Linked DNA regions of Zymomonas mobilis subsp. mobilis ATCC 10988. The protein of the gene in region 1 interacts with the protein of each later gene in a pairwise test. Links are inferred from orthologs where the notes say so. Each region holds a gene or a part of one and is shown in the gene's direction. Other genes may lie near its edges.

What was found. The genes of interacting proteins can lie anywhere in the genome.
Region 2: the proteins of ftsZ (region 1) and ZMOB_RS04650 interact in binary tests that used the Escherichia coli proteins (3 or more experiments, as listed by UniProt). The link is inferred for Zymomonas mobilis subsp. mobilis ATCC 10988 from one-to-one orthologs.
Region 3: the proteins of ftsZ (region 1) and rlmN interact in binary tests that used the Escherichia coli proteins (3 or more experiments, as listed by UniProt). The link is inferred for Zymomonas mobilis subsp. mobilis ATCC 10988 from one-to-one orthologs.

Annotation. Positions count from the first base shown.
Region 1 is NC_017262.1:527,560-531,059, reverse strand. What follows is about bases 1-2,918. They hold ftsZ (cell division protein FtsZ), read left to right. Parts: upstream 1-713; coding sequence 714-2,123; downstream 2,124-2,918. Other genes in these bases: ZMOB_RS02370 (SPOR domain-containing protein), read left to right, coding at 2,199-2,918; ftsA (cell division protein FtsA), read left to right, coding at 1-497. Outside these bases: more of ZMOB_RS02370, read left to right, coding at 2,919-3,500. UniProt on the Escherichia coli protein: Essential cell division protein that forms a contractile ring structure (Z ring) at the future cell division site. The regulation of the ring assembly controls the timing and the location of cell division.
Region 2 is NC_017262.1:1,057,791-1,061,260, forward strand. Bases 1-2,888 are described here. They hold ZMOB_RS04650 (rod shape-determining protein), read left to right. Parts: upstream 1-865; coding sequence 866-1,912; downstream 1,913-2,888. Other genes in these bases: mutL (DNA mismatch repair endonuclease MutL), read right to left, coding at 1-608; mreC (rod shape-determining protein MreC), read left to right, coding at 1,943-2,888. Outside these bases: more of mreC, read left to right, coding at 2,889-2,962; ZMOB_RS04660 (hypothetical protein), read left to right, coding at 2,976-3,470. UniProt on the Escherichia coli protein: Forms membrane-associated dynamic filaments that are essential for cell shape determination. Acts by regulating cell wall synthesis and cell elongation, and thus cell shape.
Region 3 is NC_017262.1:323,010-326,556, reverse strand. What follows is about bases 1-2,965. They hold rlmN (dual-specificity RNA methyltransferase RlmN), read left to right. Parts: upstream 1-877; coding sequence 878-2,053; downstream 2,054-2,965. Other genes in these bases: ZMOB_RS01470 (SAM-dependent methyltransferase), read left to right, coding at 2,109-2,965; ZMOB_RS01480 (ABC transporter permease), read left to right, coding at 1-718. Also shown: more of ZMOB_RS01470, read left to right, coding at 2,966-3,356; ZMOB_RS01465 (EF-hand domain-containing protein), read right to left, coding at 3,477-3,547.

The DNA of each region.
Region 1 (3,500 bases):
GATTGAAATGTTTTTATGGATCGGCGCAGAGTTCACCTCGCGATAATCATGAGATGATAGATGTGGCGCCGATTGCCAATGACGAGGATGTAATTGATCCACAACGGATAAGTCGGGCGCAGCTGATCGGTGTTATTCGGAAGCGTTTGGATCATTGGATGGATCATATCGCCGATGCCCTGAAATCTTTGGGCTATAATGGCCCCGTCGGACGTCAGGTGGTGTTAACAGGAGGGGGTGCAGAATTGAAAGGTATTGCCGATTATGCCCAAGGTGTCTTGGGTCGTTCGGTTAGAATAGGGCGGCCGCACGGCCTTGTTGGGCTTCCAGATGCCCATAGTGGCCCGGCTTTTGCGACTTTGACGGGGCTTGTTCTTCATGCTGCGTCGGAACCCTTTGATCTTAGACCGCTCTCTTATAATAATAGAATGGGCAGTCAAAAATCTTTTATGGGATCTTTTAAACGTCTTTTTCAGATGTTTCGTCGCGAATATTAAAAATATATTCAAAATTAAGATTTTATTGCACATTTTTACGTGCTTTTAGTAATGGCTTCAGGCAATATAAGATTTAGTCACTAGGTAACAGGGTGAATAGCTTTGTTTGGTCAGATCCGGTAATCTTTTCGACAAAGAGTAACTTGTTAAATCCGATTTTATAGCATTGTAGCCTAGGATAAGCCTGACAAAATGTATTTGGGACGGAGAGCGTAAATGACCATCGAATTCATGCAACCCAGTGATAGCAGCGAAGTAAGTGAGCTGCCCCGGATTAGCGTGATTGGTGTCGGCGGCGGCGGCGGAAATGCTGTTGCCAATATGATTGCATCAGGTGTGCAGGGTGTCGATTTTATTGTAGCCAATACAGATGCCCAGGCCTTAAATATCTCTCCGGCAGAACAGCGGATTCAGCTTGGCCCGACGACGACGCAGGGCTTGGGGGCAGGATCGAGACCGGAAGTCGGTAAAGCGGCCGCAGAAGAAACGATCGAGCAGATTCAGGAAGCCTTGGAAGGCGCAAGAATGTGCTTTATCGCCGCTGGGATGGGGGGTGGCACCGGCACGGGTGCAGCACCGGTCATCGCAAAAGTAGCGCGTGATCGTGGTATTCTGACAGTCGGTGTTGTGACCAAACCGTTCAACTTTGAAGGTAAAAGACGGGCGCGGTCAGCTGAAAGCGGTATTGAAGAACTGCAAAAGCATGTCGATACGCTGATTGTTATTCCAAACCAGAATTTGTTTTTGATCGCCAATCCGAACACGACCTTTAAGCAGGCCTTCCAGATGGCGGATGAGGTTTTGCAGCAGGGTGTTCGCGGTATTACCGATTTGATGGTTTGCCCCGGTCTTATCAATCTTGATTTTGCTGATATCCGTTCTGTCATGAGCGAAATGGGTAAAGCGATGATGGGTACCGGTGAGGCTTCCGGTGATAATCGGGCTATTGAAGCCGCGGAAAGAGCCATTGCCAATCCGTTGTTGGATGGTGTGTCTATGAATGGCGCACGAGGCGTAATCGTTTCTATTATCGGTGGTGAAGATATCACCTTGATGGAAGTCGATGAAGCCGCCAATCATATTCGTGAATTGGTCGATGATGATGCTAATATCATCTTTGGTTCAGCCTTTAACGAAGACCTTGATGGTCGTATCCGCGTTTCTGTTGTGGCAACCGGTATCGATTCGAGCAAAAAAGAAGGCGAAGAAGAAAAATCTTCTTATAATCCGACTAGCTCGGCTTCCGGTTATACCGCTGTTTCCTCTCAGTCGATGTCTTCGGTATCCCAGTCCACCGTTGTACCTGCCCCAAAGGCAGTGGCACCGCAGCCCCAGCCGCCTGTTGAAGATGAGCTGGTTCTTGGACAAGAGGCCGTTAAACCGGTCGAAAAAAAAGATAATTTAAAAGCAGCTTCTCCGTCCGTCGATGACAGCGATTTTAACCAGAATTCTAACGCTGGTTGGAATAGCGAGCCGACCCGTCCGGCTCCGAGACTGGCAAGAGAAGGCAGCACCTTATTTGAACGGATGTCTAACATTGCCCGTGGAGCTGATCGCAAAGACAGCACTGAAAACCGTGGCCGTGTCGATATCCCTCAATTCTTGAATCGTCAGGGTAATTCCTAAAATTTCGGGTCTTTGTTAGACTCAAAAAAAAGAAACAGGTCGTTCTCATTCGGTGAGCGGCCTGTTTTTTTATCTGTGGCATCCTACGGCATCAATTTAGCTTCATTTCTGACCGCTAAAATATATTTAATCCGATCTTCTGCCTTTTTTGTCGTTTTATGCTTGCGTTCGCAAAGACAGTTAGCTTTTTACGTTACTATGGCTATCGAGATAAAAGATTCTAAGAATGGCGGTTTTGGGAAGCAGCCCGTTCCGTCCGAATTTATCGGCACCCGCATATCGGCAAAAGCCCAAAAGACATCCTATGGTAAGATACGATATATCGTTAAATCTACTTGGGTATCTTTTCTGGTTTTGACAGGCATCCCTTGCTATTCTGTTCCTTTACAGGCGCAAATAGCCGAGAATGAGACGGGTAGCGATAAGGCAGATTTGACTGTTTATCTGCGCCGTTTGGCGGCGCAACCTCATGATACCAATGCCCTGATTGGAGCAGGACTGGCTTCTTATCGGGCGGGTGACCTTCACGCTGCTTATGGTTTTTTGTCCCGTGCCGAGACATTGGCTCCCCATGATGGGAAAGTAAAAGCTACCTTAGGATCGATTTTTATCCAGCAGGAAAAACCGCAGCAGGCCTTAAAATATTTTCATGAGGCAGTCTCGAATGGTATTCCAGCAGCCATTGTCGCGAGTGATAGCGGATTGGCTTATGATTTATTGGGCAATAAAGCCAAAGCCGAAGCAGCCTATACGATGGCTTTATCCTCTCATCCTGATGATGAGACGGAAAGGCGATTTGCCCTTTCTCAAGCCATTGCCGGACATGCTAGTAATGCCCTCGCTTTGATTGATCGCCAGCTAAGACAACAAAATCGGGCTGCATGGCGCACGCGTGCTTTGATATTAGCGTTAACCGGCGATGTCGCTGGAGCTAATGCTATTATCAAATCAACGATGCCTGCCGGTTCTGCCGAGGCAATGGCGTCATTTTTAAGCCGTTTACCCCATCTGTCAGCTCAAGAAAAAGCGGCAGCCGTGCATTTCGGGGATATGAAAGTTAAAGGCAGCAGCTCGCAATCGCTTTGGGCTGAAAATGACAAATCGGGCCCTGCTGATACCAAAGAGCCTGTTTCAGATTTTAATATTGATAGCATTCCGGCAACGCCTGAAGATTACGTCACATCAGAAAAACCCATGCCACTGGCTCCGCAGGCACCGCGCCCAGAAGTCGGTGAAGATCCGATTCGGCCTTTGACAGTCAAAGACGATGATAGAGAGCCACCAACGCCCAAAGTTCTTTTAAAATCGAGAAGAGGCAATGTTGGCGAAAAGGCAAATCCTGTAGCTGTAACGGTTTCGCCTCCTGTTGTTCCGGCT
Region 2 (3,470 bases), 530 kb from region 1 along the record:
CTTTCACCGCCATTTAAAGAAAAAATACGTCTGCCATCATGTTCCAGCGAAAAAGCAATATCGGGGCGTGTCATTGCCAGCCGTCTGACGACATCATGGCAGGCCATATATTCGCTTTTGGCGCTGCGCATGAATTTCCGACGGGCTGGAATACGGGCGAAAAGGGAATCAACCTTTATTCTTGTCCCTTTGGGCAGGGGAGCGATGCCTTCCTTCTCGAAATGTCCATTATCGACGATAATTTTCCAGCCACTATCGCTGTCGGCTGTTCGGCTTTCCAATGTCAGGCGGGCAACGCTGGCGATTGAAGGGAGCGCTTCGCCACGAAAACCCAAGGTAGTGACGGCTTCGATGGCATCATTATCAGGGAGTTTCGAAGTCGCATGGCGTTCCAAGGCCAGCCGCATTTCGTCCGCAGGAATACCGATGCCGTTATCAATGACTTCAATCCCGTCTAAGCCGCCTTTTAGCAAGCGAATAAGGATGCGGGTTGATTGGGCATCAATGGCATTTTCAACCAGTTCTTTTAAAGCACTGGCCGGTCTTTCGACAACTTCGCCCGCAGCGATACGATTTATGACGTCTTCTGGCAGACGGCGTATTGACATATTTCTAACCCTGCCCCAAGCGGTTCTCTGGCTTTCCGGTTCAATATTCATATAAAACCGGAAAATGGCTTTTTTTTAACCTTTTAAAGTCATAGTATAGGATGTTCAGGATCGATATAGGGTCGATAAATTAATAGTCCTGATCTATCCCTTTAATATCGGTATATGCGTAATATACCGGTTTCTTTTTGGTCGGGAAAGTTTATAGCTTTTCTGGCTTCTTTCCTAAAGCCCCTTGTTAGCGGACGGATGCTTGAATGTCTCTTTTTACCCGCCTGTTTAAATTTATGTCGCATGACATGGCGATTGACCTCGGCACGGCGAACACCGTCGTTTATCTTCGCGGCCGTGGCATTGTATTGAATGAACCCTCGGTTGTGGCAATCGAAACCCTGAATGGCGTCAAACGGGTGCGCGCCGTCGGGAATGATGCCAAGCTGATGATGGGCAAAACGCCGGATAGTATTCAGGCTATCCGTCCTATGCGTGATGGCGTGATCGCTGATATTGACGTTGCCGAACAGATGATAAAGCATTTTATCCAGAAAGTGCATGGCGGTAAAGCACGGCCTTGGCGTTTTCCTGAAATTGTGGTTTGTGTCCCGTCCGGTTCTACATCGGTTGAAAGACGCGCTATTCGCGATGCGGCTTCTAATGCGGGTGCCAGTCAGGTCTTTCTGATTGACGAACCAATGGCAGCGGCTATCGGGGCTGAAATGCCAGTAACTGAGCCTATCGGTTCGATGGTCGTTGATATTGGCGGCGGCACCACCGAAGTGGCGGTTCTGTCTTTGCGGGGTCTGGCCTATACCACCTCTGTCCGTGTCGGTGGTGACAAAATGGATGAGGCAATCGGTTCCTATGTCCGCCGGAATTTTAACCTTTTGATCGGTGAAGCGACAGCCGAGCGCATCAAAAAGGAAATGGGCACGGCAAGAATGCCAGATGATGGCATCGGGATGACGATCAGCATCAAAGGCCGCGATTTGGTAAACGGGGTGCCAAAAGAAATTCAGATCAATCAGGCGATGATTGCTGAAGCTTTGTCTGAACCTGTGGCCTCTATTGTTGAAGGCGTCCGTCTGGCTTTGGAAAATACGGCACCGGAATTGGCCGCCGATATTGTCGATCAGGGTATTGTCCTGACAGGTGGGGGCGCTTTGTTATCCGGTCTGGATACGGTTTTGCGCGAGGAAACTTCTTTGCCGGTAACGATTGCCGACGATCCTTTAACCTGTGTGGCGATGGGAACCGGACGGGCTTTGGAAGATCCTACCTTTAGAGCTGTTCTGCAAACAGCCTGATTTTTGAGCAGGTAAAGGATCTTTTGAAGCATGGCACCGCCGCGCTCACGTAATTTTGGTTTTTCAAGGCGGGCGCAACTAGGCTTATTTGCAAGTTATGTCGTGGCTGTCGGAGGGATTGTTGTGGCCTTGGTCATGTTGATCTTGGCCAATCTCTATCCCGCCAGTTACAATAGCGTCATTGGTTTTATCACTGATTGCACCAGCCCGTGGCCGCGTTTAGGCCACGGGGTTGTCACCCTGTTAGATAATAGCCGGGATAATGTTGCGGGCTATATCAAGGCGGGTAGTGAAAATATCCGTTTGAAAAAAGAATTGGAGCATCGGCAATCTGACCTTGTGCAATTACAGCTTTTGAAGGCGGATAATGGCAAGCTGAAACGCTTGTTAAATCTGGTCGATCATACGCCAGAAAAAATAGCTGTCGGGCATATCATCGGTTCCCCCTTGGCAACGAGTAATCGTCGGACGGCGATTATTGATATTGGTTCTTCCTCAGGGGTCACAAGTGGTATGCCTGTTTTGGCTGCTGAGGGTTTGGTTGGGCGTGTTTTAGCGACGGGGCATTTTTCGGCGCGCATTCTGTTGCTGATTGATCCTTCCAATACTTTACCCGTCAAAATTGCCCGTTCCGGTGTGGCTGCCTTGGCCGCGGGGCGGGGTGATGGCCCTTTGGATGTCCGGCCATTGATTGCAGGGCAATCACCTTTCCAAAAAGGTGATCTTTTGGTGACTTCCGGCACTGGAGGAATCTATCCACCTGATATTCCCGTCGCTTTTGTTACGGCTTTGAATAATGACGGTGCGGTTGCTTTGCCCGTCGTTAATCCGGCTTCGGTGGATTATATTATGGTTGAAAAAATATTTGAGCCTGATGCCCCGCCGGAACCTTCCCTTGCGGATAAAATGCCTTCTCAAAAATTGTCCCGCAAGAAAGCGGCCAAAAATAATCCAACGGCGAGAGCTGTCACCCAACCTTTGGCAGGGCAGGCCGCCGATAACCCTGTGAACAGCAACAGCGCATCACCGGTATCCAATAAATCCCGATGAAAGGAAAGCGGTTATGGCTTTGACACCAGTGACGCCTCCTGCGGTAAAGCCTATTATTGCCAAAGATCAGGATTTGGGATTTTTGCCAATAAAAGCCAAGATTACCCCGATTATTATGGTTTTGTTGGCAAGCCTTTTGGAGACCGAGCCTTTTGTCGGGGTATTATCCTTCTGGCCTTCTTTAGGATTTTTAACGGCTTTGGGATGGCGATTGTTACGCCCTGAATTATGGCAAGCATGGATGGGGCTGCCTTTGGGCATGGCTAATGATATTATCAATGGTCAGCCGCCAGCGACTTCTATGATTACATGGACGGCTTGCTTTCTTATGATGGATATTGTCGATAATCGGTTGGTATGGCGGAATTATTGGCAGGACTGGATTTTGGCAGCGGTGGCTGTTTTTTCTTCTAGCTTGCTGGCTTTATGTATGTCTTGCGGTTTTAAAGGGCATTTCGCTATCGCGCTTGTGGCCGATATGCCAAGGATTCTCGTCTCTATCTTGCTG
Region 3 (3,547 bases), 200 kb from region 1 along the record:
TCGCTTGTTGTTATTGATGCTATCGCCTGCTTTGGTGACGGCCTTTATCGGATGGTTTGCCGGTCATCATGACGGTATTTTTCTGGATATAGCCGCGTGGCAGGAAGTTTGGCAGACAATCCTTTTCTTTTGGAGTTGTTTTGCTTTCTCCTTTTTTATTGCGGTTTTAGCGGCCCGTCTTAACGGGATAGAGCATAGCAATAATAGTTGGCGGATGATGCTGACCTTGCCGTTACGGCCTTATCATCTGTTTTTTGCAAAACTGTCTCTTGAATGGGGATTACTGTTTTTCGCCAATATCATGATGATTTTGGTCTATAGTTTGGCGTTTCTGGTTAGCTCTCATAGTTCTATGACAGGCTATGGCTTTGACATGGCTCTGGTGAAGTCTTTCTTCCTATTGCCTTTTGTGATGCTTCCCGTGCTTTTGATTCAGCATGCCTTGAGCTGGTTTCTGACCAATACCCGATTTCCGGTTATTTTCGGGAATATCTGTAGTCTTGCCAGTCTTCCCGTGAGCAGTTATTTCCAAGATAAAGGCTGGCTTTTATATCCTTGGGATTATGGTCTTCGTTTTGTGCATGATACCTTAGACCTTAAGATGGGAGAAAAAATATTCCCCGTTTCTCAAGGTAGTTTTCTTGCTTTTGCGTTTATTCTTTTTCTGGTCGCCTCGGCTGCGGTGACGGTTGTTTTGAAACAGCGTGATATCCATTAGATATTCAATTTTATGGTCGCATGGATAGCCAGAATCTGGCCAGTAGAAAAAAGCCGCTTTTTCGGATAATAACGGGGAAAAGCGGCTTAATTTTTACATCCGCCATTTTGTTTTTGATGCCCTTAACGGCTTTTGCCTTGTTTGTGAGTTTGCATATTTATGACTTCTGTAGTTGCCGATAGCCTGACAGAAACCAAGACTGATTCCCAGAAGCCTATTGCTATCCGAAAGGATGGTCGCATTGACCTTTTAGGCTTGTCCCGTGAAGACATACGCGCGGCGTTAAAATCCAAGGGATTGGACGAAAAACAGGCAAAATTACGCACCAAACAGCTATGGCATTGGATGTATAATCGTGGTGCGGTTGCTTTTGATGGTATGACCGATATTGCCAAGACCATGCGCCCTTGGCTGGCCGAACATTTTGCCATTTCGCGTCCCGAAGTCGTTACTATGCAGATATCGACCGATGGCACCCGTAAATGGCTGTTAAAGACTGATGACGGCTATGATTATGAAATGGTCTTTATTCCTGATGCTGACCGCGGCACTTTGTGCATTTCCAGTCAGATCGGTTGCACCCTGAATTGTCGTTTTTGCAATACTGGCACGATGCGTTTGGTGCGAAATCTGACTGTTGGTGAAATTGTGGGTCAGATCATGCTTGCCCGTGACAGCCTTGATGAATGGCCGTCTAAGCCGGAAGGTCGGCTGTTAACCAATGTCGTGATGATGGGCATGGGCGAGCCGCTTTATAACTTTGATAATGTTCGCGATGCCTTGAAATTGGTTATGGATGGTGACGGTATCGCTTTGTCACGCCGCCGGATCACCCTTTCTACTTCGGGCGTGGTGCCGATGATGGCACGGGCAGGGGAGGAAATTGGTGTTAACCTTGCCGTATCCCTTCATGCGGTTACCAAAGCCGTTCGCGATGAAATCGTTCCGATTAACAAAAAATACGGAATCGACGAATTACTGGCTGCTTGTGCCGCCTATCCCGGGGTCAATAATGCCCGCCGGATCACTTTTGAATATGTGATGTTAAAAGATAAGAATGACAGCGAAGAAGATGCGCATGAGCTTGTTCGGTTATTACAATATTACCGTTTACCCGCAAAAGTGAATCTGATTCCTTTTAATCCTTGGCCAAATTCACCTTATGAATGTTCAACACCGGAGCGGATTGCCCGTTTTTCCGAGATTGTCTTTAACGCTGGTATTTCAGCCCCCGTCCGCCGGACAAGAGGTCAGGATATCATGGCCGCTTGTGGTCAGTTAAAATCAGCGGCAGAAAGACAATCCAAGCGGGATTCAATGATAACATTGTCATAGCGGCTTGGGGTATTTCTGCCTTTTTCTATCAAGTTAAAGCATGTAAACTCTGACCATGTGGCTACTTGATAGATTCTTGAAAAAGCTGGTTCGACAAGGACAATTGATCATTGTTGAATCAAATGGCCATCGTCATTCTTACGGTGTGTCAGAAGGCGAAGCCCCCGTGACGGTGCGCTTCCATGATCCGGAAGCCCCTGATTTCGTGGCGATCCATCCTTATATGGGATCGGGTGAGGCCTATATGGATGGCCGAATGTCCGTTGATGATGAAGACATCATGGGGCTTATCCGCCTTATCCTTAAGAATACTGTCAGGGATAATGCCAATATGCTGGAAGGCGGCATTATCCCCCGCACCATCCAGCATCTGACCAATCGTTTCCAGCGGTTGAATTGGGAAAAACGATCCAAACAAAATGTCGCCCATCATTATGATCTGGATGGCCGTTTATATGATCTTTTTCTTGACAAGGATCGACAATATAGCTGCGGTTATTTTACCGATATTCATAACAGTCTGGATCAGGCGCAGCTTGATAAAAAGATTCACATCGCATCCAAGCTGGATCTGAAATCGGGGCAGAGAATATTGGATATCGGTTGTGGATGGGGCGGTATGGCGCTCTTCCTTGGTCAAATCGCCGATGTCGAAGTTTTGGGCGTGACCTTATCCGAAGAACAATTAAAAATTGCCCGTAAACGCGCCAAAGAAGCGGGTCTTGATGATCGGGTAAAATTTCAGCTCATTGATTATCGCGAAGTCAAAGGCCGTTTTGATCGTATTGTTTCGGTCGGCATGTTTGAGCATGTGGGCCCGCCTTACTACAAAAATTTCTTCAATCATTGTCGCGATCTTCTGACCGATGATGGTGTATTGTTGTTGCATACGATTGGACGGCTGGGATTGCCCGGCACCACCGATCCATGGACAAATAAATATATTTTCCCCGGTGGATATTGTCCGGCTTTATCGGAAATTGTGTCTGCCAGCGAGCAGAGCGGCCTTATCCTTTCCGATGTCGAGAATTTAAGGCTGCATTACATGTATACCCTGAATCAGTGGTATAAAAATGTTTTGGCTGCCCGTGCTGAGATTATCAAACTCTATGATGTCCGTTTTTATCGGATGTGGACTTTCTATCTCGCAGGTGCTTCTGCGGCCTTCCAATACGGCCAGATGTGTAATTACCAGCTTCAATATATTCGCAAGCGAGATAGTCTGCCTCTTACACGGGATTATATGTTTGAGAGTGAGGCCTTGTTAAGAGAACAGGCAAAAAACCTCTCTAGCCCCGAATAAAGCGCTTTAAAGAGAGCTTTTTGAGCTAGACCAAAGGCATGAGCAAAGAAGCCCATCATTTTGAGATAATAAAAAGCCTCCTGTCCGAAAACAGGAGGCTTTTTTCAAGGGAGGGTAGGGTTATTTGGAAGAAGGTTTAGGAAATGGATGGGTCTGTTTCCATTTCTCAAAGGCGGCTTTCCGTTCTTCCG